Regions from separate parts of the Shewanella sp. 3_MG-2023 genome, predicted to be linked through region 2. Evidence: predicted binding sites of a transcription regulator. Region 2 holds the regulator's gene; the other holds the start of a gene.

Region 1 (11,995 bases), on a different contig from region 2:
GCCTATTAAAGCAGGTTTTTACATGTTCAACTGTTAATAGAACTGTTCATCATCAGAATCTATAAATAATTGAATGGTTCTATTTGAATCGTTTACTTGCAATCGCATATGGATTGGATTGCAGCACACTCGACAATCATCATAATACTCTTGATCTCCACAACTAGTATCAATATGAACATGTTGATTATGGCCGCAATGTGGACAACTTATTACTCGGCTGACTAAATTCATAACTTCCCCCAGTATTTAACATTAAAGCATTTGCAAAACTAAAAAACCTTTAACCGTTTAGCAGCAAGCAGCAAGCAGCAAGCAGGATTGAGCTTGGAATTAAGTATAGTAAACATTAGTAAAACTCGCGTAATGCCAAAGTTGTCAGTTGAGGTAGCAGCTGCATTGGCTATTAAAAGTTAATCGAGTCATCCAAGAAGTGTAAAAAGCTGTTGTGATGGTGTTTTATTCAATTTTGCGACTGAGTTAGCTTGCTTGCAAAAGGCCTTTTCACATACAATGCGTATTCATGCCACTTATGACTCAGACTCCTGTAATGTCTGATGTTCGGTGGCATTTCTTTTATATATTAATTACCAAGTGGCCCTACGTGTGGGTCACCACTGGATAAGGAAATGAAATGCCTATTATTACTTTGCCTGATGGCAGCAAACGTGAGTTTGCCGATTCTGTTTCTACTTTAGATGTCGCTGCCGACATCGGTCCTGGTTTAGCTAAAGCGTGTATTGCTGGTCGTGTGAACGGTGAACTCGTTGATGCTTGTGATTTAATTACTACAGATTCAGAACTTTCAATCATTACGGCTAAAAATGAAGAGGGTGTTGAAATCCTTCGCCATTCTTGTGCGCACTTATTAGGTCATGCTATTAAGCAAATGTGGCCTGAAACTAAAATGGCAATCGGTCCAGTTATTGATAATGGCTTTTACTACGATATCGATTTAGATCACAAGCTTACTCAAGAAGATATCGATGCGTTAGAAAAACGTATGCAAGCATTAGCTAAAACAAATTATAGCGTTATTAAGAAAGTGGTTTCTTGGCAAGAAGCCCGTGATACGTTCGAAGCTCGTGGTGAAGAATACAAAATTGCAATCTTAGATGAAAATATCAGCAAAGATGCAACCCCAGCGCTTTACCATCACGAAGAATATATTGATATGTGTCGTGGACCTCATGTACCTAACATGAAGTTCTGTCAAAACTTTAAGTTAATGAGTGTTGCTGGTGCATACTGGCGCGGTAACTCTGACAATAAAATGCTACAACGTGTTTACGGTACTGCTTGGGCAGACAAAAAAGCTCTTAAAGTACATTTAAACCGTCTTGAAGAAGCGGCTAAACGTGACCACCGTAAAATTGGTAAACAGTTAGACCTTTATCATATGCAAGAAGAAGCGCCAGGAATGGTGTTTTGGCACAATGATGGTTGGAGCTTATATTTAGAGCTTGAGAAGTTTATTCGTCAAAAACTAGGGCAATACACTTACCAAGAAGTTAAAGGTCCATTAATGATGGATCGTAACTTGTGGGAACGCTCTGGCCATTGGGACAAATACGCTGATGCGATGTTCACAACGAACAGTGAAAACCGTGAATATGCGATTAAGCCTATGAACTGTCCGGGACACGTACAGATCTTTAACCAAGGGTTGAAGTCTTACCGTGATTTGCCATTAAAAATGGCTGAGTTTGGTTGTTGTCATCGTAACGAACCATCAGGTTCTTTACATGGCCTAATGCGCGTTCGTGGCTTTACTCAAGATGACGCACACGTATTCTGTACCGATGACCAAGTTCAAGAACAAGTCAGTGAATGTATTCAAATGGTGTATGACACATACGGTACGTTTGGATTTGAAAATATCGTCGTTAAATTATCAACTCGTCCAGAAAAACGTATTGGTGATGACGATATGTGGGATCGTGCTGAAGAAGCATTAAAGAAAGCACTTAAGGCTAATGATATCGAATTTGATATTTTACCTGGTGAAGGTGCGTTCTATGGCCCAAAAATCGAATTTACTTTGCATGATTGCTTAGATCGTGCGTGGCAATGTGGTACAGTGCAACTTGATTATGCGTTACCTTCACGTTTAGGTGCTACCTATGTTGCTGAAGATAACACTCGTCAAACACCGGTTATGATTCACAGAGCTATTTTAGGCTCACTTGAGCGCTTCCTCGGTATTCTAATTGAAGAGTATGCAGGTAAATTCCCGACATGGCTTGCACCAGTGCAAGTAATTGTTATGAACATTACTGATAAACAGTCTGATTATGTAGATGAAATTGTTAAAACTTTCAAAGAAAGTGGCATTCGAGCATCTAAAGACTTGAGGAATGAGAAAATAGGCTTTAAAATACGTGAACATACGTTAAAGCGTGTACCTTATTTATTGGTCGTTGGTGATCAAGAGATAGAAAATAAGGAAGTTGCGGTACGAACACGTGACGGTATCGATTTAGGCAAGATTAAAATCAATGATTTTATTGCCAAGATACAAAAACAAATTTCGAGCCGTAGTCTAATTTTGTTGGAGGAATAGGTCATAAAGATCAAGAGAGCAGCAGGGCGACAGCCAGCCCCTAATCGTATTAACGAAGAAATCACTGGCGTACCAGAAGTTCGTCTATCGGATATCGAAGGCGAATCTGTTGGAATCGTAAGTATTTCACAGGCTCAAGAATTAGCTGATGAAGCAGGTGTAGACCTGGTTGAAATTAGTCCTAACGCTGAGCCTCCGGTCTGTCGCATTATGGACTACGGTAAGTTCCTTTTTGATAAAGCGAAAGCTCAAAAAGAACAAAAGAAGAAGCAGAAACAGGTCCAGCTGAAGGAAATTAAATTCCGTCCTGGCACTGATGAAAACGACTATCAGGTAAAACTACGCAACCTGATTCGTTTTCTAGAAGATGGGGACAAAGCGAAAATTACGCTGCGTTTCCGTGGTCGCGAAATGGCACACCAAAGCTTAGGTATGGATCTTTTGAACCGTATCAAAGCAGATTTGGAAACATATGCTGTTGTTGAATCTTTCCCGAAAATGGAAGGTCGACAAGCAGTTATGGTCCTAGCACCTAAAAAGAAATAGTAGGGCAACCAATTAAAAAGTAGCAAAATCCTTTTTGAGGGTTTTGCTCGCCTTACGTTTTATTAATGTCCCAATGCGGAGTTTTAGCAATGCCTAAAATGAAAACAGATAAGGGTGTCCAAAAACGCTTCAGAAAAACCGCTAATGGTTTCAAGCGCAAACAGGCACACTTACGTCATATTTTGACAAAGAAGAGCACTAAGCGTAAACGTCACTTACGTGCTAAATGTTTAGTAGCTAAGTCTGATGTGCCAGCAATTGCACGTCAACTACCATACGCTTAATTAAAGGAGATATGAACAATGCCTAGAGTTAAGCGTGGTGTAACCGCTCGTGCTCGTCACAAGAAAGTACTTAAATTAGCCAAAGGTTATTACGGAGCTCGCTCTCGTACTTTCCGTGTTGCTGTTCAAGCAGTAACTAAAGCTGGTCAATATGCTTACCGTGACCGTCGTCAAAAGAAACGTCAATTCCGTCAACTTTGGATTGCACGTATCAATGCGGCATCTCGTCAAAATGGTCTTTCTTATAGCCGTTTCATTAACGGTCTTAAAAAAGCTTCGATCGAAATCGATCGTAAAATTTTGGCTGACATCGCTGTATTCGACAAAGTTGTTTTCACAATTTTAGTTGAAAAAGCAAAAGAAGCTTTAGCTAAGTAATTAGTTATTATTCTTTAAAAAAGGAACCTTAGGGTTCCTTTTTTTATATCTAAAATTTAGAATCTTGCCATTGTGTTTGACTTATTGGAAGTAGGTGTTATGAAAACCCAGTTAGCAACAGACAGATTATCAATTGCTATTATGACGCTTGATGATGCCGATTTACTTTACGCTCTAGACCAAAATCCCGATGTGATGAAATATATAAACGGCGGAAAACCTACCTCAAAATCTGATATAGAACATATTTCTATACCACGTTTGGCAAGTTACTTAACGCCATCCAAAGGGTGGGGCTTTTGGAAGGTGTTTGAAAAGCGAGAACTAGATACTGTTGATCGTCGTGATAACTTTGTTGGTTGGATATTGATTAGGCCCATGGGCTTTTTCAGTGAGACCCCTGAATTTAATAATCTTGAAATTGGTTGGCGATTCAAACAATCAGCTTGGGGGAAAGGTTATGCGACAGAAAGCGCCAAAGCAGTGATTAAATTATTGGTAGAGGAACAACCAATTATTGAACGTTTTACAGCAATAGCGGATAAGGATAATTTAGGTTCAATTAAAATTATGAAGAAAATAGGAATGGAATTTATCTGTCAGCAGTTTCATTCAGATGTTAATGGCAAAACTGAAGTTGTAATATACAGTTTGAAAGTTAACCATTAAAAAAATGAGTAATGTGCAGTAATAGTGTTAAACAAAAACTGGTCAACTGTATAAACAACAGCCTTCACCTGTGTTATTCACATCGATAAAATACAAACAATAAAAAAGCCATCACAATAATGGATGGCTTGTCGCTACTAGCTCACTATGTGTAAACTAGTAGATTACAAAGTGACGATTCTACTTTTGTGCGTCTAAGTAACGCTCGGCATCTAACGCAGCCATACAACCTGATCCTGCTGAAGTAATAGCTTGACGATAATGTTGATCCATTACGTCACCACAAGCATAAATGCCTTCAACACTTGTCTGAGTTGCGTTACCTTGAAGGCCACTGTTGACGGTAATGTAACCGTAGTTCATATCAAGTTGACCGTCAAAAATACCGGTGTTTGGGCTATGACCAATCGCAATGAAAACGCCAGCAACCTCTAAATCTGAAATTGACTCATCTTTAGTGCTTTTCATTTTAAGACCGGTAACACCCATGTTGTCACCGACGACTTCATCAAGAGTTTGATCTAAGTGTAGGATGATATTGCCATTAGCAACTTTATCCATCAGACGGTTGATCAGGATCTTTTCTGATCGGAAAGAATCACGACGGTGGATTAAATGCACCTCAGAAGCAATATTACTTAAATAAAGCGCTTCTTCAACAGCAGTGTTACCACCACCAACTACAGCCACTTTTTGGTTACGATAAAAGAAACCATCACAGGTAGCACAGGCTGATACACCACGGCCCATAAATGCTTCTTCAGATGGAAGGCCTAAATATTTGGCAGATGCACCAGTTGCAATGATTAATGCGTCACAAGTAAACTCACCATTGTCTCCTTTTAATCGGTAAGGGCGCTGGCTAAAATCAACTTCATTAATATGATCAAAGATAATTTCAGTATCAAACTTTTCAGCATGTTCTTGCATTCTTGCCATTAATGCTGGACCGGTTAAGCCATTAGCATCGCCTGGCCAGTTTTCAACTTCAGTAGTCGTAGTCAGTTGACCACCTTGTTGCATCCCAGTGATCATGACAGGTTTCAAATTTGCACGTGCTGCGTAAACTGCAGCAGTATAACCAGCAGGGCCAGAACCTAAAATTAACAGGTTAATATGACGAGCTTGACTCATTTTTTTATTTCTCCATTACATGCTTTAAGCAATTTGCATGGATTGTAGGGAATTTACAGGGTGGGGTAAAGTAGCGATTGCTCCAAGATATAGATTGAGGCAATCGATACCGTACACAAAAGACACCAAGGACTTATCGCATTAGACTTTTACATGCTAATAACTAATATGACAACTTGGTAAGCCATTCTTTTCTAGATAGTTTTGGTGGTATTCTTCCGCCGGATGAAAGGTTTGAACCGGTACAATTTCAGTTACAATTTGTCGTAATCCCCATTTACCACTTTGAATTAGCAACAATTTAGATTGCTCTGCTAATAATTTTTGTTCTTGGCTGTGGAAAAAAATAGTGCTTCGATATTGGCTGCCAATATCACCACCTTGCATATTTAGAGTGGTTGGATTGTGGTTTTGCCAAAAAACGGTCAACAACTCTTCATAGCTAACGATATGTTCGTCAAACTCAACCTGTACCACTTCTGCATGGCCCGTTACGCCCGCTTTCACTTGCTCGTAGGTCTGAAATTTGTCATTTCCCCCCATATAACCGCATTGTGCTGCAACTACACCATTTATTTGTTTAAAAAAATATTCAACGCCCCAAAAACAGCCTGCACCAAAAGTTGCTATAGTCATACGATACCCGTAAAGAAGTCTAGATGGCTAAAAGTATATTTATTCTAATAAATAATGCAAGCAAAGATTTACACTCTGTTAAATGTTACTTAACGTTAGCTTCCCCTAAATGTGATAGAATCCGACTACCGTTTGAAACCATTCAATATTTAAAGCCGCATCAAGGAGTCAGCGTGTTTCAACAATTAATGGATGACAAAGATTTTTTAGCATTTACGTTAACTAACATTAATAACAAGGTGCCAGAACAGCGCTTTGAATTGTCAAATAAAACAACAGTTACGATTTTAGATAACGGGATTATTTGTTTTAATCCAGCTCAAGGGTCGACTAAAGACATTGTTTTATCTTGTGCCATACATGGTAACGAAACAGCACCTATTGAAATCTGTAACGAACTCATAAATAATTTATTAAAAGAAACAATCGTTACAAAACAAAGAGTCCTGTTTATAATTGGCAATCCAGATTCCATACTCAGCCAAACACGCTTTGTAGAAGAGAATATGAATCGTTTGTTCAGTGGGGCACATTCTTCCGGTTTAGGTTTATCAAATAAAGAAAGAGTTAGAACAAAAAAATTAGAGGAATATGTAGCTAATTTTTATCTTCAAAATAATAGCTCACAACGAATACATTACGACTTACACACCGCGATAAAGCCGTCTAAACATGAGAAATTTGCGATTTATCCTTACAGGCCTGGACGTAGCTTTAGTGCTGATCAAATTATGTTTTTAGCGGGTTGTGATGTTGACACCATTTTATTCCATCATGAACCTACCACTACTTTTAGCTATTATTCATCAGAACAATTCAAAGCCGATGCATTTACAGTCGAACTGGGTAAAGTGATGCCTTTTGGCGAGAATGATATGTTAAAATTTGCCAATACTAAAAAGATGCTTTTGCAGTTGATAACTCAACAACAAGTTGAACTAGCTCCTTTTGATAAAGACAAACTTCACTTATATAAAGTGTCTCGTTCCATTAACAAGCAGTTTGATGATTTCAAATTCACCTTTGATAAGACAACGGTAAATTTTTCTGGGTTCAAGCAAAATCATGTATTAGCAACGGAAGGTGACACTGAGATTAAGGTCATTTATCCATACGAAGCTATCGTTTTTCCTAATGAAAATGTACCTGTGGGCCAACGTACAGTATTATGTTTAGTGCCAGCACCTAATGAAGACATTCAATAAGTTGTAAAGCTAAATATACATTATATATGACAGGATATTCACTAAGTGGAATGAACATTAGTTGATAGTAAGTTTACGTTAACGTAATGTTCGTTCGCATATAATAAATTACGCTTTATTTTTAAGGCTACAAATAACAAGAGCACAATATGAGCAACGCAACACTGACTAATGAAACAGTGCATCGTGTCAGCTTCTTAGACAAAGCTTCATTGCACATTCCTATTTTAAAAATTCTACAATCTGATGGCACAACTTACGAAAATGCCGTCATGCCCGTTATTGATAAAGCCTTGGCTGAACGTATACATGATACTTGTGTTTTTACCCGAGTATTAGATGAACGTATGTTAAGTGCTCAAAGGCAAGGTCGTATTAGTTTTTATATGACTTGTACTGGCGAAGAAGCCTCTATCATTGGCAGTACTGCTGCACTTGATGACGGTGATGTCATATTGGCGCAATACCGAGAGCATGCATCACTTAGATATCGTGGTTTTACCACTGAACAATTTATGAATCAAATGTTCAGTAATGAAAAAGATTTAGGTAAAGGCAGACAGATGCCAATTCATTACGGTAGTAAAGAATTAAATTACCAGACAATTTCATCACCACTAGCGACTCAAATACCACAAGCTACCGGTGTTGCACATGCTTTTAAATTACAAGGCAAACGTAACGTTGCTATTTGTTATTTTGGCGAAGGTGCAGCATCAGAAGGTGACTTTCACGCAGGCCTAAATATGGCTGCAGTTTTAAAGTCACCAACGATCTTTTTCTGTCGTAACAATGGTTACGCGATTTCAACGCCAACTGAAGAGCAATTTGCAGGTAATGGCATTGCCAGTCGTGGTGTTGGTTATGGTATGCACACTATTCGTGTTGATGGTAACGATATGCTTGCGGTACTCGCAGCAACTCAACAAGCTCGAGCTCATGCGTTAGAACATAATGCGCCAGTACTCATCGAAGCGATGACGTACCGTTTAGGTGCACATTCATCTTCAGATGACCCATCGGGTTATCGTTCAAAAGAAGAAGAAGCTAAGTGGGAGCAACATGATCCTGTTAAGCGCTTTAAACTTTGGATGATCAATAAAGATTGGTTAAACGAAAAAGATGATGCTGCAGCTTATGAACAATACCGAGAAGAAGTACTTAATGCCGTTAAAGTGGCAGAAAAAGTGGCTTTACCGCATATCGACTTGTTAATCACAGATGTATTAGATAAACCAACACCTGCTTTAGAGAAACAATTAGCTGATTTAAAACAACATATTAAAAAATATCCTAAGTCGTATCCTAAAAGTGCAGGGAGAATTTAATCGTGGCTGAAATGAACATGTTACACGCCATTAATGATGCGTTATCAATTGCGATGACCGCGGATGAAAGAATGGTGGTATTTGGTGAAGATGTTGGACACTTTGGTGGTGTTTTTCGAGCGACATCTGGACTACAAGAAAAATTCGGCCGTGATCGTTGTTTCAATACACCGTTAACCGAGCAGGGTATTGCTGGCTTTGCTAATGGCTTAGCCTCAAATGGCATGACTGCTGTGGCAGAGATCCAATTCGCTGATTATATCTTCCCTGCATTTGACCAAATCGTTAATGAATCAGCAAAATTCAGATATCGCAGTGGTAATCAATTTGATGTTGGCGGACTGACTTTTAGAACCCCTTATGGTGGCGGTATTGCAGGCGGCCATTATCACTCGCAATCTCCAGAAGCGTACTTTACCCAAACGCCTGGTTTAAAAGTTGTCATTCCACGTAACCCAGAGCAAGCAAAAGGGCTGTTACTTGCTTCTATACGTGACCCTAATCCAATTATTTTCTTTGAGCCTAAGCGTCTTTATCGTGCTTCAGTTGGCGAAGTGCCCGCTGGCGATTATGAAATCGAGCTAGGTAAAGCAGAAGTGGTTAAATCAGGAACTGATATCACTTTACTAGGTTGGGGCGCGCAAATGGAGATCCTTGAAAAAGCAGCGCTTATGGCTGAAAAAGAGGGTATTTCATCTGAAATTATCGATTTGCGCACTCTGGCACCTTGGGACATAGAAACCGTTGCTGCTTCAGTTAAGAAAACGGGTCGGTTATTAATAAACCATGAAGCGCCGTTAACAGGTGGCTTTGCTGGTGAAATTGCAGCAACAATTCAGCAGGAATGTTTCTTAAGCCTTGAATCACCCATTAGCCGAGTATGTGGTTTAGATACTCCATACCCGCTTATTCTTGAAAAAGAATACATGCCAGATGAGCTTAAATCATTCGAAGCCATTAAAGCATCAGTTAATTTCTAGGAGCAAGATATGATTAAAGATTTTATTTTGCCGGATATTGGTGAAGGTGTTGTTGAATGTGAGCTTGTCGATTGGATGGTTAAAGAAGGCGACTTAGTCGTTGAAGATCAACCCATCGCTGATGTCATGACCGATAAAGCTTTAGTGCAAATTCCTGCACCACATGGTGGCGTAATTACTAAGCTGTATTATGCCAAAGGCGATATTGCTAAAGTACATGCACCACTTTATGCCGTGGATATGGATGCAACTGCTGCCGAACCTTTTGTCATTTCGACAGCGGCGGAAGTAAAAAATGATTCAAGCCATACACCTAGCAATGCCTCGATTCAAAATACGCCACAAGCCCCTGTTACAGGTAAAGCGATTGAAGAGTTTTTATTGCCAGATATTGGTGAAGGTATTGTAGAGTGTGAACTGGTTGAGTGGTTAGTCGAAGAAGGCGATAGCGTGGTTGAAGATCAACCTATTGCTGATGTGATGACAGACAAAGCTTTGGTTCAAATTCCAGCAATAAAAAATGGCACTATTGTTAAACTTCATTATCGAAAAGGCCAGCTTGCAAAAGTACATGAACCTCTATTTGCCATCGAAGTTGAATCTACCTTAGTAGCAAATACCCTTGTAGATGATGCTCCAGCAACCCAAGTGGCTTTAGATGTTTCACCTGAGCCTGTTATACAAGGCAAAGCATTAGCCAGTCCTGCAGTGCGACGTTTAGCCCGCAGCTTAGATATCAATATTGCTGATGTGAAAGGATCAGGCAAAAGTGGCCGTGTCTATAAAGAAGATATTGAAAGCCACTTAACTGCAGCGACGCCTAAGTCTACGACAGTTTCTACTCCTGTGGTCAATAACCAAGCCCCAGCAGTTACGCCAGCGACAACCGTGTCAAGCGCTACTGATAAAGTCGAACCTATCAAAGGTGTTAAAGCGGTTATGGCGAAAATGATGGTGGAGTCTGTTTCGACCATTCCGCATTTTACCTATTGTGAAGAGTTTGACTTAACAGATCTAGTTGCCTTGCGCGCCGAAATGAAGCAACGCTACTCTACTGATGAAGTTAAGCTAACAATGATGCCATTTTTCATGAAAGCAATGTCGTTAGCCATCAATGAATTCCCTGTGCTGAATAGCCAGGTCAATTCCGAGTGTACTGAGCTGACGTATAAAGCTTCTCATAACATAGGTATGGCTGTTGATTCAAAAGTTGGTTTGTTAGTACCTAATGTAAAAGACGTGCAAAACAAATCTATTCTAGAAGTTGCTGCTGAAATTACTCGTTTAACCACTGCTGCTCGTAGTGGCCGCGTTTCACCTGCAGATCTTAAAGGTGGCACGATTTCTATTTCTAATATTGGTGCACTCGGTGGCACAGTGGCAACGCCAATCATCAATAAACCTGAAGTAGCCATTGTAGCGTTAGGTAAACTGCAAACTCTACCGCGCTTTAATGAAAACGGTGAAGTTGAAGCGCGTAAAATAATGCAAGTTAGTTGGTCTGGCGATCATCGCGTAATTGATGGTGGCACCATTGCCCGTTTTTGTAATTTATGGAAGCTCTATCTGGAACAACCTCAAGAGATGTTATTAGCCATGCGCTAATTCCTTCACCTTAAAAATAGGTTACCCAGTTACACGAAAGGACGCGAAAGCGTCCTTTAATTTTATGGGCCGATTTTGTATAATACTCAAACGTTGTAACTTCTCGGAATCAAAATGATCACTTCGGCACCGAATATCGCTTCAATCGAATATCCTTTTCCCGCAAAACCCGCTGTATTAAATGAAGCCGAAAAGGCTGATTATAAACAAAAAATTAAACAGCTTTTAAAAGAACAAAATGCGGTTCTTGTTGCACATTACTATACTGATCCTGAAATTCAAGCCTTAGCAGAAGAGACAGGTGGATGCGTATCTGATTCTTTAGAAATGGCACGCTTTGGTCGTGATCATCCTGCTAAAACGTTAATTGTTGCTGGCGTTAAATTTATGGGCGAAACGGCTAAAATTCTTAGCCCTGAAAAAACCATTCTAATGCCTACTTTAGATGCCACCTGTTCACTTGATATTGGTTGTCCTATTGAGCAATTTTCGGCATTTTGCGATGCTCATCCAGATCATACCGTTGTGGTCTACGCTAACACCTCTGCCGCTGTTAAAGCGCGTGCAGATTGGGTTGTTACATCAAGTATCGCCCTTGAAATCGTTGAACACTTAGATAGTGAAGGTAAGAAAATCATCTGGGGCCCAGATAGACATTTAGGCAGTT
Region 2 (11,995 bases):
GGCTCGATAACGCCGCCCATGAACTCTTTCCATTCTTGGTAGCCGGCTTTAATATCTTCATCGGTTGTGTGGCTAAGCAGCGCTGTTTCAACAGCGCCTGGAGCGATAGTCACCATTCGCACATCATCCATCGCCACTTCTTCGCGGATATTTTCAGTTAGCGCATGCACAGCAAACTTACTGGCACAATATGCTGCATGGTTAGGGAATGTTTTACGACCCGCTATAGAGCTTACGTTGATAATAGTGCCTGTTTTACGGGCTTTCATATCAGCAAGCACAGCGTGAATACCATTAAGCACGCCCATCACATTGATGTTGAGCATTTGGCTCCACTGGGCAGGATCTTGTACATCTGCTTGACCAAGTAGCATTACGCCAGCGTTATTGACTAAACAGCCAACAGGGCCAAACTTTGCTTCAGCAGTCGCAATCGCTGTTTTCATCGCTGCAGCATCAGTAACATCAACGCTAACAGATAAGCTGTTGGGCAGGTTAAGTGCTTGCATTGGTTCAACGCGACGAGCAAGTAAAAGTAGTGGGTGACCTTTAGCGCTAAATGCATTCGCCATAGCGGCGCCAATACCTGATGATGCGCCAGTAATGACAACAAGTGATTTCATGATTTTTACCTCGTTCGTTAAGTTGTGTCCATTATAGGTAATGGCTCATTGTTGATATATAATCCACAAAGAACATCATTGTTTACCTGTGGCTCCTAATAACTTGTTGATGACCACAAACTAAAATAGACATTATTATGAACTTAGACATAAATTTGATTGATATCAGAGCCTTTGTGGTGATTGCTGAGCAAGGTAACTTTACTCAAGCTGCACAGGTCTTAGGCTGCTCACGTTCGCATTTATCAAAGCAATTATTAAGTTTAGAAAAATTTCTTGGTGTTAGCCTAATTATTAGAACCACCAGAACCCAAAGACTGACAGAGCAAGGTCAGCAATTGCTGTTGCAATGCCAGCAAGCGTTAGCGCAAATCGATCAGGTGGTGGCAATGACATTAGACAGCGCTGAAACATTACAGGGCAATATTCACATTAATTGCGTTGGCGGGGTGATTGGTGAAGATATTTTAGTGGCCTTGGTGAATGATTTTATTAAACAGTATCCTGAAATTACCATCGATCTTGATTTTAGTAGCCAGCGGGTTGATTTAATCGAGGGCCATTTTGATATTGTATTTCGCATGGGCGAACTGGCAGATTCAAGCTTGGTGGCCAGAAAGCTGATGGATATCGAAAACCGCACTTTAGTCGCCCCTGAATACTTAGCGAAATATGGTCAACCGCAGCATCCAAGCGAGCTTAATAATCACCTGTGTATTACTGGCTCGATCAGCCATTGGCGCTTTGGGCATAGGCAAGATGCTCAAGCTGTAGACGTTGCCATTAAGGGCGGTTTTAAGTGTAAAAATGGCCGCGCTATGAAAGCCAGCGCCTTAGCAGGAAATGGCATTGTGCGATTACCTTATTTATATTGCGCTAATGAAATTGCAGCGGGTCAATTAGTGAATGTGTTTAATGATTGGCATATTCCCGACACGCCTTTTTATATGCTTTACCATAAAGATAAATTCCAACCAGAAAGGCTGAAAAAATTTATTCAATTCACCATGGAAAATTTTAAGCGCTATCTACCTGATTCATAAAATAACATTTAAAAAACGGCTGATTAAATTCATCTATGCCGTAAAAGTCTAACGGGATTGAAGCCTATTTTTAATTTTTTCGACTATCTTTATTAGATAATTAAAAATGAAAATGGTGAATAATGAGATCAATAGCGCTACTATTGTTTTTACTGCTGTTTGCGATAAGTTCGCAAGCTAGCCAGCTTTATTTTGAAGCTCGCAGTGATAGCATGGGCGGTACAGGTGTAGCCTCATCAAGCCGTATCGGCGCAAGTTTTATTAATCCCGCTTTACTGGCTATTTACGCCCCAAAAACCAATGAGTTCTCCTTACTGTTACCGGTTGTGGCTGCTGAAGTGGATGATAGCGACAATATGCTTGATAAGTTTGACTCACTACAAGACAGTTTTGATGACTTAGAAACGGCCATAAACGGCAATGATACTGATGATATTGCTGGTTTTCGTGATGATTTAGTTATTAATTTAAATGCCCTCAGCGGCACTAACGCCTCGGTATCAGCCGCAATTGGCGCAGCATTAGTAATGCCAACTCAAACCGTGCCAATGGCGCTATTTTCCAAAAGTCACCTTGACGCTATGGGCGTTGCTGATATTGCTCAAGGTGATATTGATATGCTGACTAATCTCGATCCCGCCAACCCTCCTGCAGATCTCACTGACTTAGACTCTCAAGGCATTGTATTAGCCGCCGGAGTCACAGATTTTGGGGTGGCGTTAAGCTTTCCACTATCTATAGTTAACATGCCTGTAAAAGTTGGGATTTCACCTAAGTTTCAACGCATTGATACCTATCATTACAGTGCCAGTGCCAATAACTTTGATGTCGATGATTTTGATGATGATAAATATCGAAATGATGACAGCTTATTTAACCTTGATCTTGGGGTGGCTATTGAGCCAACAGAAAGCTTAACCTTAGGGCTGTCTGCTCGTAATTTATTCAGTAAAAAAATAACCACAGTTGAAGCTCAAGGACGGACATTTGAATACCAAATTGAGCCGTTAGTCACAGTGGGAGCTGCTTATGATTGGTCCAGAGTCACCTTAACCACGGATATTGATCTGGTGGAGCAAAGCCGTTTTAGCGAGTTTGATGCGGTGCAGTATTGGCGAGTGGGCGGTGAAGTTAAAGCCACTGACTGGCTGTTTTTACGCATGGGCTACCGCCATGACTTAAAAGATAATAGCGTAGATATTTACTCTTTCGGCACCGGCTTTGCCATCGGCCAAGCCTTTAAGCTGGATATGAGCGGCAGCTATGGTGATGATGCCATTGGCGCTGTGCTGCAAACTTCTTATCACTTTTAAGCGTTATCATTTTTAGCTGTCATCATTGTTGCATTTATATCTGCCACAAAAAGATGATCGACTAGCCTGCTGATAATTCAATTAACGACTTAAGGGTTAGCAATAATGCACTTAAGCTACATAACACCATAGTGGCGATGCGAGTCTTATTTTTATCAACCTTATTGGTTAGCTTTCCTGCGGCAATATTTCCGAGTATGACAGATGGCAATAGCATCAATGACAACCACAGATGCTTTTCTTCCACTAAGCCTGCAAGCATTAAAATAATCAGTGCGATCATTGAGCTGAAAACAAAAAAGATCGATAGCGCGGCTCTAAACTGCGGCGCATCTTTACCGGCTAATAAAATCGCTAATGGTGGCCCACCAATGGCGGCAATATTTCCAAATACCCCCGACAAGACACCTGCAATAAATAGCGAAAGCCGATTTACTGGCGCTGTGATCTTAAAAATACTCAGCAACACCGCTGCGCCGACAATAAAGGCAATGGCTAACCCCAGTACTGCTTGGGGGGCAAACAGTAATAAACCTGCGCCCATAAAGCCACCAGGTATTCGCCCCAGCAGCGCATATTGCAGCCCATTAAACTCCAGTTGAGTACGTTCACGCAATAAGGTCAATAAGGCGATGGAAAAACCCATCATAATCACAGGGGCTGGGACTAATTGTGGGTCGATGATATAGAGAAGTGGACTGGCAACAACCGCAAGCCCAAAACCGATAAGGCCTTGGGTTAATGCGCCTAGAAAAATGATAACCGATGCAAGCATCAAGGTCTGCGGATCGATAAATTCCATTGTCGACTCTTTAGGCGCAATACTGCAACTCACTCTCAGCTTGAGAGCTCGATGCGTTAAATGACGAGCAGTGTTTGATTAATTGAGCAGGCTTATGCTTTAGCGCAAGTACTTCAGCGCTAGTCGCTAGCTTGACTTAATCAAGATCTTCCCACTCAATTCCCATGGCATCCATCAAAGCTTTTGCTTCAGATGGGATGCTATCAGGCCCTTCTTTTGATAAGTCACCGTCATTTGGCAGTGGTTGTCCAGTGTAGGCATGCAAAAATGCTTCACACAGTAGTTCACTATTGGTTGCATGACGTAAGTTATTAACCTGGCGGCGGGTACGTTCATCAGTCAATACTTTTAAAACTTTTAAAGGTATGGATACCGTGATTTTTTTAACTTGTTCATTTTTTTTGCCATGTTCGGCATATGGGCTGATATAGTCGCCATTCCATTCAGTCATTAACTCACCTTTATACGATAGATTCGTGGCAGATTTTAACCGCTAAATAATAACAGTCAAATTATTGCGGTTATTCTATAACGAATGGAAATAGATTTCTTTATGTTTAGACGTCTAAACGGCTGATTTGTATTGACGATGTGACTTAGCTTAGGTACATTTAGCCATCTAGACATCTCTTTAGTGTGTATTCTTTAGGAGTTTACAATGAGCAAACATCGCGCAGCTACGCTAGCAGTACGCCAAGGTATCGAGTCAGATACCCAATACGGCGCTGTAGTCCCGCCGATTTATCTATCAACAAACTATTCTTTTGATGGCCATAAAAACCCTAGAGAGTTTGATTATAGTCGTTCAGGAAACCCGACGCGCTGCGTGTTAGGTGAAGCCATTGCCAAACTTGAACATGGCGCTACTGGGGTGGTTACTTGTACCGGTATGGCTGCGATTACCTTGGTCACTAGTTTATTAGGCCCCGATGATTTACTGATTGTGCCTCACGATTGTTATGGCGGTAGTTACCGTTTGTTCACAAATCTTGCCAACAAAGGCCAATTTAAATTACTGGTGATTGATCAAACAGATGAGCAAGCACTCAGTGATGCGATTGCTCAGAAACCTAAAATGGTGTGGTTAGAAACGCCGTCAAACCCATTATTACGTGTTGTTGATATCAAAGCTATTGCTGAGCAAAGCCATAAAGTCGATGCCTTAGTTGTGGTTGATAACACCTTTTTATCGCCAATTTTGCAACAGCCATTAGAGCTAGGCGCTGATATCGTCATGCATTCCACCACCAAATATATCAATGGTCATAGTGACGTTGTAGGTGGCGCTGTGGTGGCAAAAGACCCTGAACTGGGTGAGTTACTACACTGGTGGTCAAACACCTTAGGGCTAACAGGCTCGGCTTTTGATAGTTACCTAACCTTACGTGGCATTCGTACTTTAGCTGTACGTATTCGCGAGCATCAAAAAAATGCTGAGCAAGTTATTGACGTACTTCAGGCCAGCAATCTTGTCGAAAAAGTGTATTATCCAGGCTTAAAAGACCACCCAGGTCACGATATTGCAGCTAAGCAACAACAAGGCTTCGGCGCTATGTTAAGTTTCGAACTTAAAGGTGGTGAAGCAGAAGTGGTCGCCTTTTTAAATGCACTGTCTATTTTCAGTGTTGCTGAAAGCTTAGGCGGAGTGGAAAGCTTAGTTGCCGTACCTGCAACCATGACCCATAGAGCAATGGCGCCTGCAGCACGGTATGAAGCTGGCATTAAAGATACTTTACTGCGACTATCTGTCGGGATTGAAGATGCTGAAGACTTGGTTGCCGATATTGAAGTAGGCTTAGCTGCTGTCGCTGCGCTTTAAGTTAATCTCCCTTGGCTATATTCATGTAGTCAGGCTGGTATATGTTGTTTAAGGAGTGAAAAATGGCCCGCAGTCATTTACATAAATTTGGTGGTTCAAGTCTTGCTGATGCAGATTGCTATCGCCGCGTTGCCCATATTTTACTGACTCATGGCAACAGTGATGATTTAGTCGTTGTTTCAGCTGCGGGTAAAAGTACTAACTTTTTATATAAATTACTCTCCTTAAGAGAAAACGGTGACTTGTGGCAAGAAGAGCTACAAGTACTGGTGAGCTATCAGCAAAACCTGATTGAGCAACTTCTCTCAAACGAACAAGCGCGCGATTTACGTGAGCGCCTATCAACCGATAAATCGCAATTAGTCAGTTTATTGTCCCTTGAAGAGCGCAATGAATTTCAGCTCAATCATGTATTAAGCTTTGGTGAGCGTTGGTCAGCACGATTAATGGCAGCCTTATTAAGAGAGTCTGGCGTTGCTGCCGCGAATATTGATGCCTGCTCACTGCTGGTGGCTGATGAAGGGCCTGTGCCGAATATTCGTCTTGATGAGTCCCGCGAAAAAGTCCAAAAGCTGCTGGATGCTAATCCAAATACACGCTTAGTGATCACCGGCTTTATCTGCGCCAACAGTAAAGGGGATACATTATTACTTGGCCGCAATGGCTCAGATTACAGCGCCACCTTAATTGCCAGCTTAGCGGACATTGAACGAGTGACTATTTGGACCGATGTTGAAGGGGTATTTAACGCTGATCCGAATAAAATTAATGATGCCAAATTACTTGAAAGCATGTCACTTGCTGAAGCCGATCGTTTAGCTAAACTCGGCTCGCCAGTACTGCACAGCCGAACTTTACAGCCCTTATTTGATACTAATGTTAGTCTCGCGGTGCGCTCAAGTTACGCATCACATACTGACTTTACCCTTATTGCGCCCCAAAGTTCGTCAGCTAGCGCTCCAGTGGTTACCAGTTTAAATGAAGTGGTGCTGTTTCGCTTTAAGCAGCAAGCGCTAATTCAAACCACACTCAAATTACTTGAGCAAGCCGGTATTGCGCCGCTAGCATATTGGTGCTCTGCCCATCATAAAGTTGAACTGGCATTCACTGCTGAAAACCAAAAGCAGGTACAAGCGTTACTGGAGCTACATAGTCATGAGCTATTAATTAGCGATATCCATGCTCATACTGATTTAGGTTTAGTCGCTTTGGTTAGTGCTGATGCAGAGCACTACCGCCGCAGCTTTGCCCGATTATTAAGTCGCGATGCCAAACCCCTGTATCAAGATGGTTTGAGTTTAGTGACCTTAGTGCCTAAATCTCAGGTTAATTTACTCACCCAAAAAGTACACCGACGCTGCGCAGGCCCGCGATTGCGTATTGGGGTATTATTGCTTGGGGTCGGTAATATTGGTGAAGCCTGGATTGATTTATTTCAGCGCTCATCCACCATGCTTAACCGTGAACTAGAAGCCAATGTGCAACTTGTGGGTTTAGTGAGTTCAAAAGAGGCGCTCATTTGCCAGCAAGGAATAGATGCCAATAACTGGCAAGATGACTTTGATACCACAGCAACAACATGGGACTACCCTAGTTTATTTGAGCAGCTTGAGCTGCTCGACTGCGATGAGCTGGTGGCCTTGGATATCAGTGCTAGCGCCAGCTTAACCTTACAATACCCAGAGTTTTTCGCTCGAGGGATTCATATGGTGAGCGCCAATAAACTTGCAGGCTCAGGGCCGTTACCTTTTTACCGTGAGCTTAAGCAGCAGCTAAGTAACCGGCGTTTATTTTGGCGTTACAATGCCAGTTGCGGCGCTGGCTTACCAGTACAGCATGCCCTAAACGATTTACGCAATAGTGGCGACAATATCGAAGCTGTTGGCGGTATTTTTTCAGGTACTTTATGTTGGCTGTTTGAGCATTACGATGGGCAAAAATCTTTTTCTGAACTCGTGGTTGAAGCCCGCGGATTAGGCATTACAGAGCCAGATCCTCGAGATGATTTATCTGGCCGAGATATGCAGCGAAAGTTACTTATTCTGGCCCGTGAAATTGGCTTTGAGATTGAGCTTGATGCCATTGAATTAAATTCATTAGTGCCAGCTGAATTAGCCGACTTGTCGTTAGATGACTTTTTAGCGCGCATTGGCGAGTTAGATGAGTTTATGTTGCAGCAATACAGTGCAGCCTTTGAGCAAAATAAAGTCTTAAGGTATGTGGCATCTTTAGATAAAGTCGATGGCAAAATGCATGCTGAAGTAGGCATTCAATGGGTCGACTCGAACCATCCCTATGCCAGTTTAACCCCTGGAGATAATGTGTTTGTCATCCGCAGCACTTTTTATCAGGGCAATCCGTTAATTATTCGCGGCCCAGGTGCTGGCCGAGAAGTTACCGCAGCAGCTGTGCAGTCTGACTTAGTACAAATCTGTAAGGATTTACTGCAGGAGTGATCCTTAAGCGCGAGTTAAACGACGATTAACTTGGTTGAAAGATTAACTTTAAAGGCCTATTCCCTAACGGAATAGGCCTTTTTTATTGTCATAAAATAGCGCTAAAAGCATAAGCTCAGAGTTAACTTCACTCCCAGTCGATTTGCTGATGATTAATCGACAACGACCTTTTCATTATCAGTCTTTAGCCTGCAAATGTTCGCTGTCTGTTCTTTGGTAAGCGTATTTGGGTTACTTTTTCTTTGGTGGAGAGTATTCAATTAAGTCACATAAAGTGGATCTGATGGACTACATTTATTATTCCAGTAGCTAAACATCATCCAAGGAGAGGGCGGTATATGAAATTCCTTTTACAAGTCATCACGATAATAGCAATAGGGGCAAGTCGTAACTTGGCTATTGCCGATATTCCTGCTCAATCTCCCAAAGAGTTATTGCAAACCGTACCCACACAGGCGCAAGTTTGTTTAACTTGCCATGGTGTTAATGGTGAGGGTTTAGGTGTTATAGGGCCTAGGTTGGCGGGTTTATCCAGTGAGTATATCGCCTCGCAGCTGGTTAATTTTCAAATGGGTAATCGACAAAGTCCCACAATGTCGGCGATGGCTGCGACAGTACAAGGTGATGCTATCCAAGTCGTTGCTGATTTCTTTGCCGCTAAAACAGTAGCTGAGATCCCATTGCAATACCGCGGTGACAAGGTTGTGATAACTGATACGGCGGAAAAATTGGCTTATCAGGGAGATTGGGGCCGCGATATACCTGCCTGTACTAGCTGTCATGGACCTTCAGGCATTGGCGCAGCCAACTTCCCTCGACTTGCAGGCCAAGAACCTAGCTATTTAAAAAACCAACTATTGGCTTGGCAAAATGGTACTAGAAAAGGTGATGTCGATAATATGATGGCTAATATTGCCGCTAAGCTGACTGCTGATGAAATTGACGCATTGTCAGCGTACTTTTCAGCTTTAAAACCTCTGGTTCAAAATGCTGCTGCTCAACAGCCTTTGGCACAAAAATAAGGACATACCATGAAACTGTTTAATTATTTAGTCGCAGGTGTGTTTATCAGTTCAGTTAGCGCTGCAGAATTACCCGATAGGCAAGCTCAGATCCCCGCTATAGCAAAAGATCCCGCAGCGCAGTATCTGCAACCTAGCGATTTATCAGCTATTCCAGAGGGTGAGTTTGGCGACAAAGTACGTTTGGGCTATCAGATATTTGTTAATACTCAGCAATTAAGAGATAAATATGTCGGCAATGAGCTTAATTGCGTTAATTGTCATATGAACGCAGGTAATAAAGCCAATGCTTCACCGCTATGGGCTGCCTATATGGCTTATCCCGCTTATCGAAAGAAAAATGACAAAGTGAATAGCTACCAGGAACGGATTCAAGGTTGCTTTACTTATTCAATGAATGGTACAGCCCCCGCATCAGGCAGTAAGGAACTTGTGGCTATCTCAGCTTATTCTTATTGGCTAGCCATGAGCGGTTTACTGAATCAATTTAATCTCGATAGCAAAGTAGCAGAGTTGAGTGATGTAGAACTGGTAAAAGGTGGCAATAGAGAAGAGTTCCCAATTCCAGCTGCAGTGAAAGCTAAATGGGATCAAAAAGCCTTAACTTCACTTGCTGGCCGAGGTTTTCCCAAGTTAGAAGCGCCAGAACAAGCTTATTCAACTGAGCGAGGCGAAATAGTTTATCAAACCCATTGTCAGGCTTGTCATGGCGTTGATGGTCAAGGCATTAAAATGGCTAATGTGAGCGCTTTACCGCCATTATGGGGGCCGCAAAGCTACAACTGGGGCGCAGGGATGCATAGAGTGAACACTGCAGCTAATTTTATCTATGAGAATATGCCGCTGGGTAAAAGTATTCAGCTAACAGTGCAGCAGGCTTGGGATGTGGCAGCTTTTGTTAATGCCCATGAAAGGCCGCAAGATCCGCGTTTTAAAGGAGACCTGCCACAAACCCAAAAAAGTTATCATCAACATGATGGCTTTTATGGCAAGCAGCAGCTTGGTAATGTTTTAGGCGCCGAAGCTTATCCAAATTTTCCTGTTAATAAGTAGGACTTTAACCAGTTTCAAGCTTATGCTTTTAAGCTACAATCGTTAAGGCATAGCCTTATCTCATAAAGCATTTTATGGAAATTAAACCAGTTAACGAAACAAAGTGAACCAGATGAAAGATGTAGAAATATACTCACCAAACCAAGCAAATGAACCATTAGTATCTGAGGCACAAGACGCGATTTTTGAGCCATTAGCGTGCCCCGTTTGCCAGCAGGTTAATCAATGCGCGGTTAGTGCGGGTAAACCGATTGAAGACTGCTGGTGTTTAAGCGCTTCAGCTAAAGCTGTGATCAGTGACAAGCTGCGCACAGAGTTAAAGGGCAAAGCCTGCGTCTGTCAAAGCTGCTATCAAAAACTGTCCCAGTGAAGGCCTTAATGACTGCTTATTCAGGGTGTTTAGGCTAGGTTGTAATGGTTCAATAAGATTTAAGCGCTAATTTAGTTAGCGCTTTTTTTATAATTAAATTAATTTAATTGGCTGATAAAAAACTGTTATTTGCTGATTTGTTCGGTTTGAATCGTACCGATGTTTCCAATTTAGTGCCAATGAAGGTAATCTGAAATTCATGCACTGATGTATTAGTAGTGTGAACGCAGTAACCGTAAAAATAACGTTTAGTGATAACGATTAATAATAACTATAAATATTTAACTCATTATGAGGTTTTCAATGGAAGGATTAACGGCATTTATTAATGCAGTAAACAGCATCGTTTGGGGCGTACCCATGTTGGTGATGATTTTAGGAGTGGGATTATTTTTATCTATCGGATTAAAATTAATGCCAATCCTAAAATTAGGCACTGGTTTTAAACTGCTGTGGTCGGGTCGAGCAACCGACAGTGATAGCACTGATAAAGGTGAAATTAGTCCTTTTAATGCGCTAATGACATCGCTCTCAGCCACCATAGGAACAGGTAATATTGCTGGTGTGGCTACCGCTATTTTTATTGGTGGGCCAGGGGCATTATTTTGGATGTGGTGCACCGCATTAGTGGGTATGGCGACCAAATTTGCCGAAGCGGTATTGGCAGTTAAGTATCGTGAAAAAGACAGTAATGGCAATCACGTCGGTGGACCGATGTATTACATTAAAAATGGCTTAGGCAGCAAATGGGCCTGGTTAGGGACAGCGTTTGCGATACTGGGCTCTATTGCCGGTTTTGGGATCGGTAATACCGTGCAAACTAACTCAGTGGCAGATGCCATGAGTGCTAACTTTGGCGTGCCGAGCTGGGTTACTGGTTTAGTCTTAATGGTACTCGTCGGTGCAGTACTCATGGGCGGTATTAAACGTATTGCAGAAGTTGCTGGTAAACTCGTGCCGTTAATGACCCTGTTTTATATTGCCGCGGGTTTAGCTGTTTTAGTGGTATATGCAGACCAAATTCCTGCAGCATTTGAATTAATTATTCACAGTGCGTTTAACCCAGTTGCTGCTCAAGGCGGTTTTGCTGGCGCAGCTGTTTGGGCTGCGATTCGTTTTGGTGTCGCCCGTGGTGTGTTCTCCAATGAAGCGGGCTTAGGTAGTGCGCCCATTGCTCACGCTGCAGCGCAAACCAATGATCCGGTAAAGCAAGGCTTAGTGGCCATGCTAGGTACATTCATTGATACCATCATTGTGTGCTCTATTACTGGTTTAGCGATTATTGTTTCCGGTGCTTGGACATCAGGTGAGAACGGCGCAGCACTAACTTCATATGCATTTTCACATGCACTGCCCATGGGTAATTATATTGTGGCGGTAGCACTTGCTGTGTTTGCCTTCACGACTATTCTAGGGTGGAGTTTTTATAGTGAGAAGTGTGTTCAATACTTGCTTGGCGATAAAGCGGTAAAACCATTTCGTTTAATATGGACC

What was found. Region 2 encodes MetJ, which represses methionine synthesis genes. Its sites were predicted from a motif close to TAGACGTCTAGACGTCTA; they were not measured.
Region 1: msrA (peptide-methionine (S)-S-oxide reductase MsrA) is a predicted target of MetJ. The motif match lies at 6,223-6,240, and genes of this name have one in related genera.

What each region holds. Positions count from the first base shown of each region.
Region 1 is NZ_JAUOSH010000023.1:4,987-16,981, reverse strand. Features, by position in the region: gene Q4591_RS13650 (CPXCG motif-containing cysteine-rich protein) at 34-234, opposite strand; gene thrS (threonine--tRNA ligase) at 635-2,563, shown strand; gene infC (translation initiation factor IF-3) at 2,567-3,109, shown strand; gene rpmI (50S ribosomal protein L35) at 3,199-3,393, shown strand; gene rplT (50S ribosomal protein L20) at 3,412-3,771, shown strand; gene Q4591_RS13625 (GNAT family N-acetyltransferase) at 3,871-4,440, shown strand; gene trxB (thioredoxin-disulfide reductase) at 4,621-5,574, opposite strand; gene msrA (peptide-methionine (S)-S-oxide reductase MsrA) at 5,731-6,210, opposite strand; gene astE (succinylglutamate desuccinylase) at 6,384-7,415, shown strand; gene Q4591_RS13605 (thiamine pyrophosphate-dependent dehydrogenase E1 component subunit alpha) at 7,565-8,743, shown strand; gene Q4591_RS13600 (alpha-ketoacid dehydrogenase subunit beta) at 8,746-9,723, shown strand; gene Q4591_RS13595 (dihydrolipoyllysine-residue acetyltransferase) at 9,733-11,328, shown strand; gene nadA (quinolinate synthase NadA) at 11,443-11,995, shown strand, end outside.
Region 2 is NZ_JAUOSH010000005.1:165,273-177,267, reverse strand. Features, by position in the region: gene Q4591_RS04710 (SDR family oxidoreductase) at 1-623, opposite strand, end outside; gene Q4591_RS04705 (LysR family transcriptional regulator) at 761-1,666, shown strand; gene Q4591_RS04700 (conjugal transfer protein TraF) at 1,789-2,979, shown strand; gene Q4591_RS04695 (sulfite exporter TauE/SafE family protein) at 3,041-3,781, opposite strand; gene metJ (met regulon transcriptional regulator MetJ) at 3,918-4,232, opposite strand; gene metB (cystathionine gamma-synthase) at 4,440-5,600, shown strand; gene Q4591_RS04680 (bifunctional aspartate kinase/homoserine dehydrogenase II) at 5,663-8,056, shown strand; gene Q4591_RS04675 (c-type cytochrome) at 8,395-9,078, shown strand; gene Q4591_RS04670 (c-type cytochrome) at 9,088-10,131, shown strand; gene Q4591_RS04665 (cysteine-rich CWC family protein) at 10,244-10,501, shown strand; gene Q4591_RS04660 (sodium:alanine symporter family protein) at 10,805-11,995, shown strand, end outside.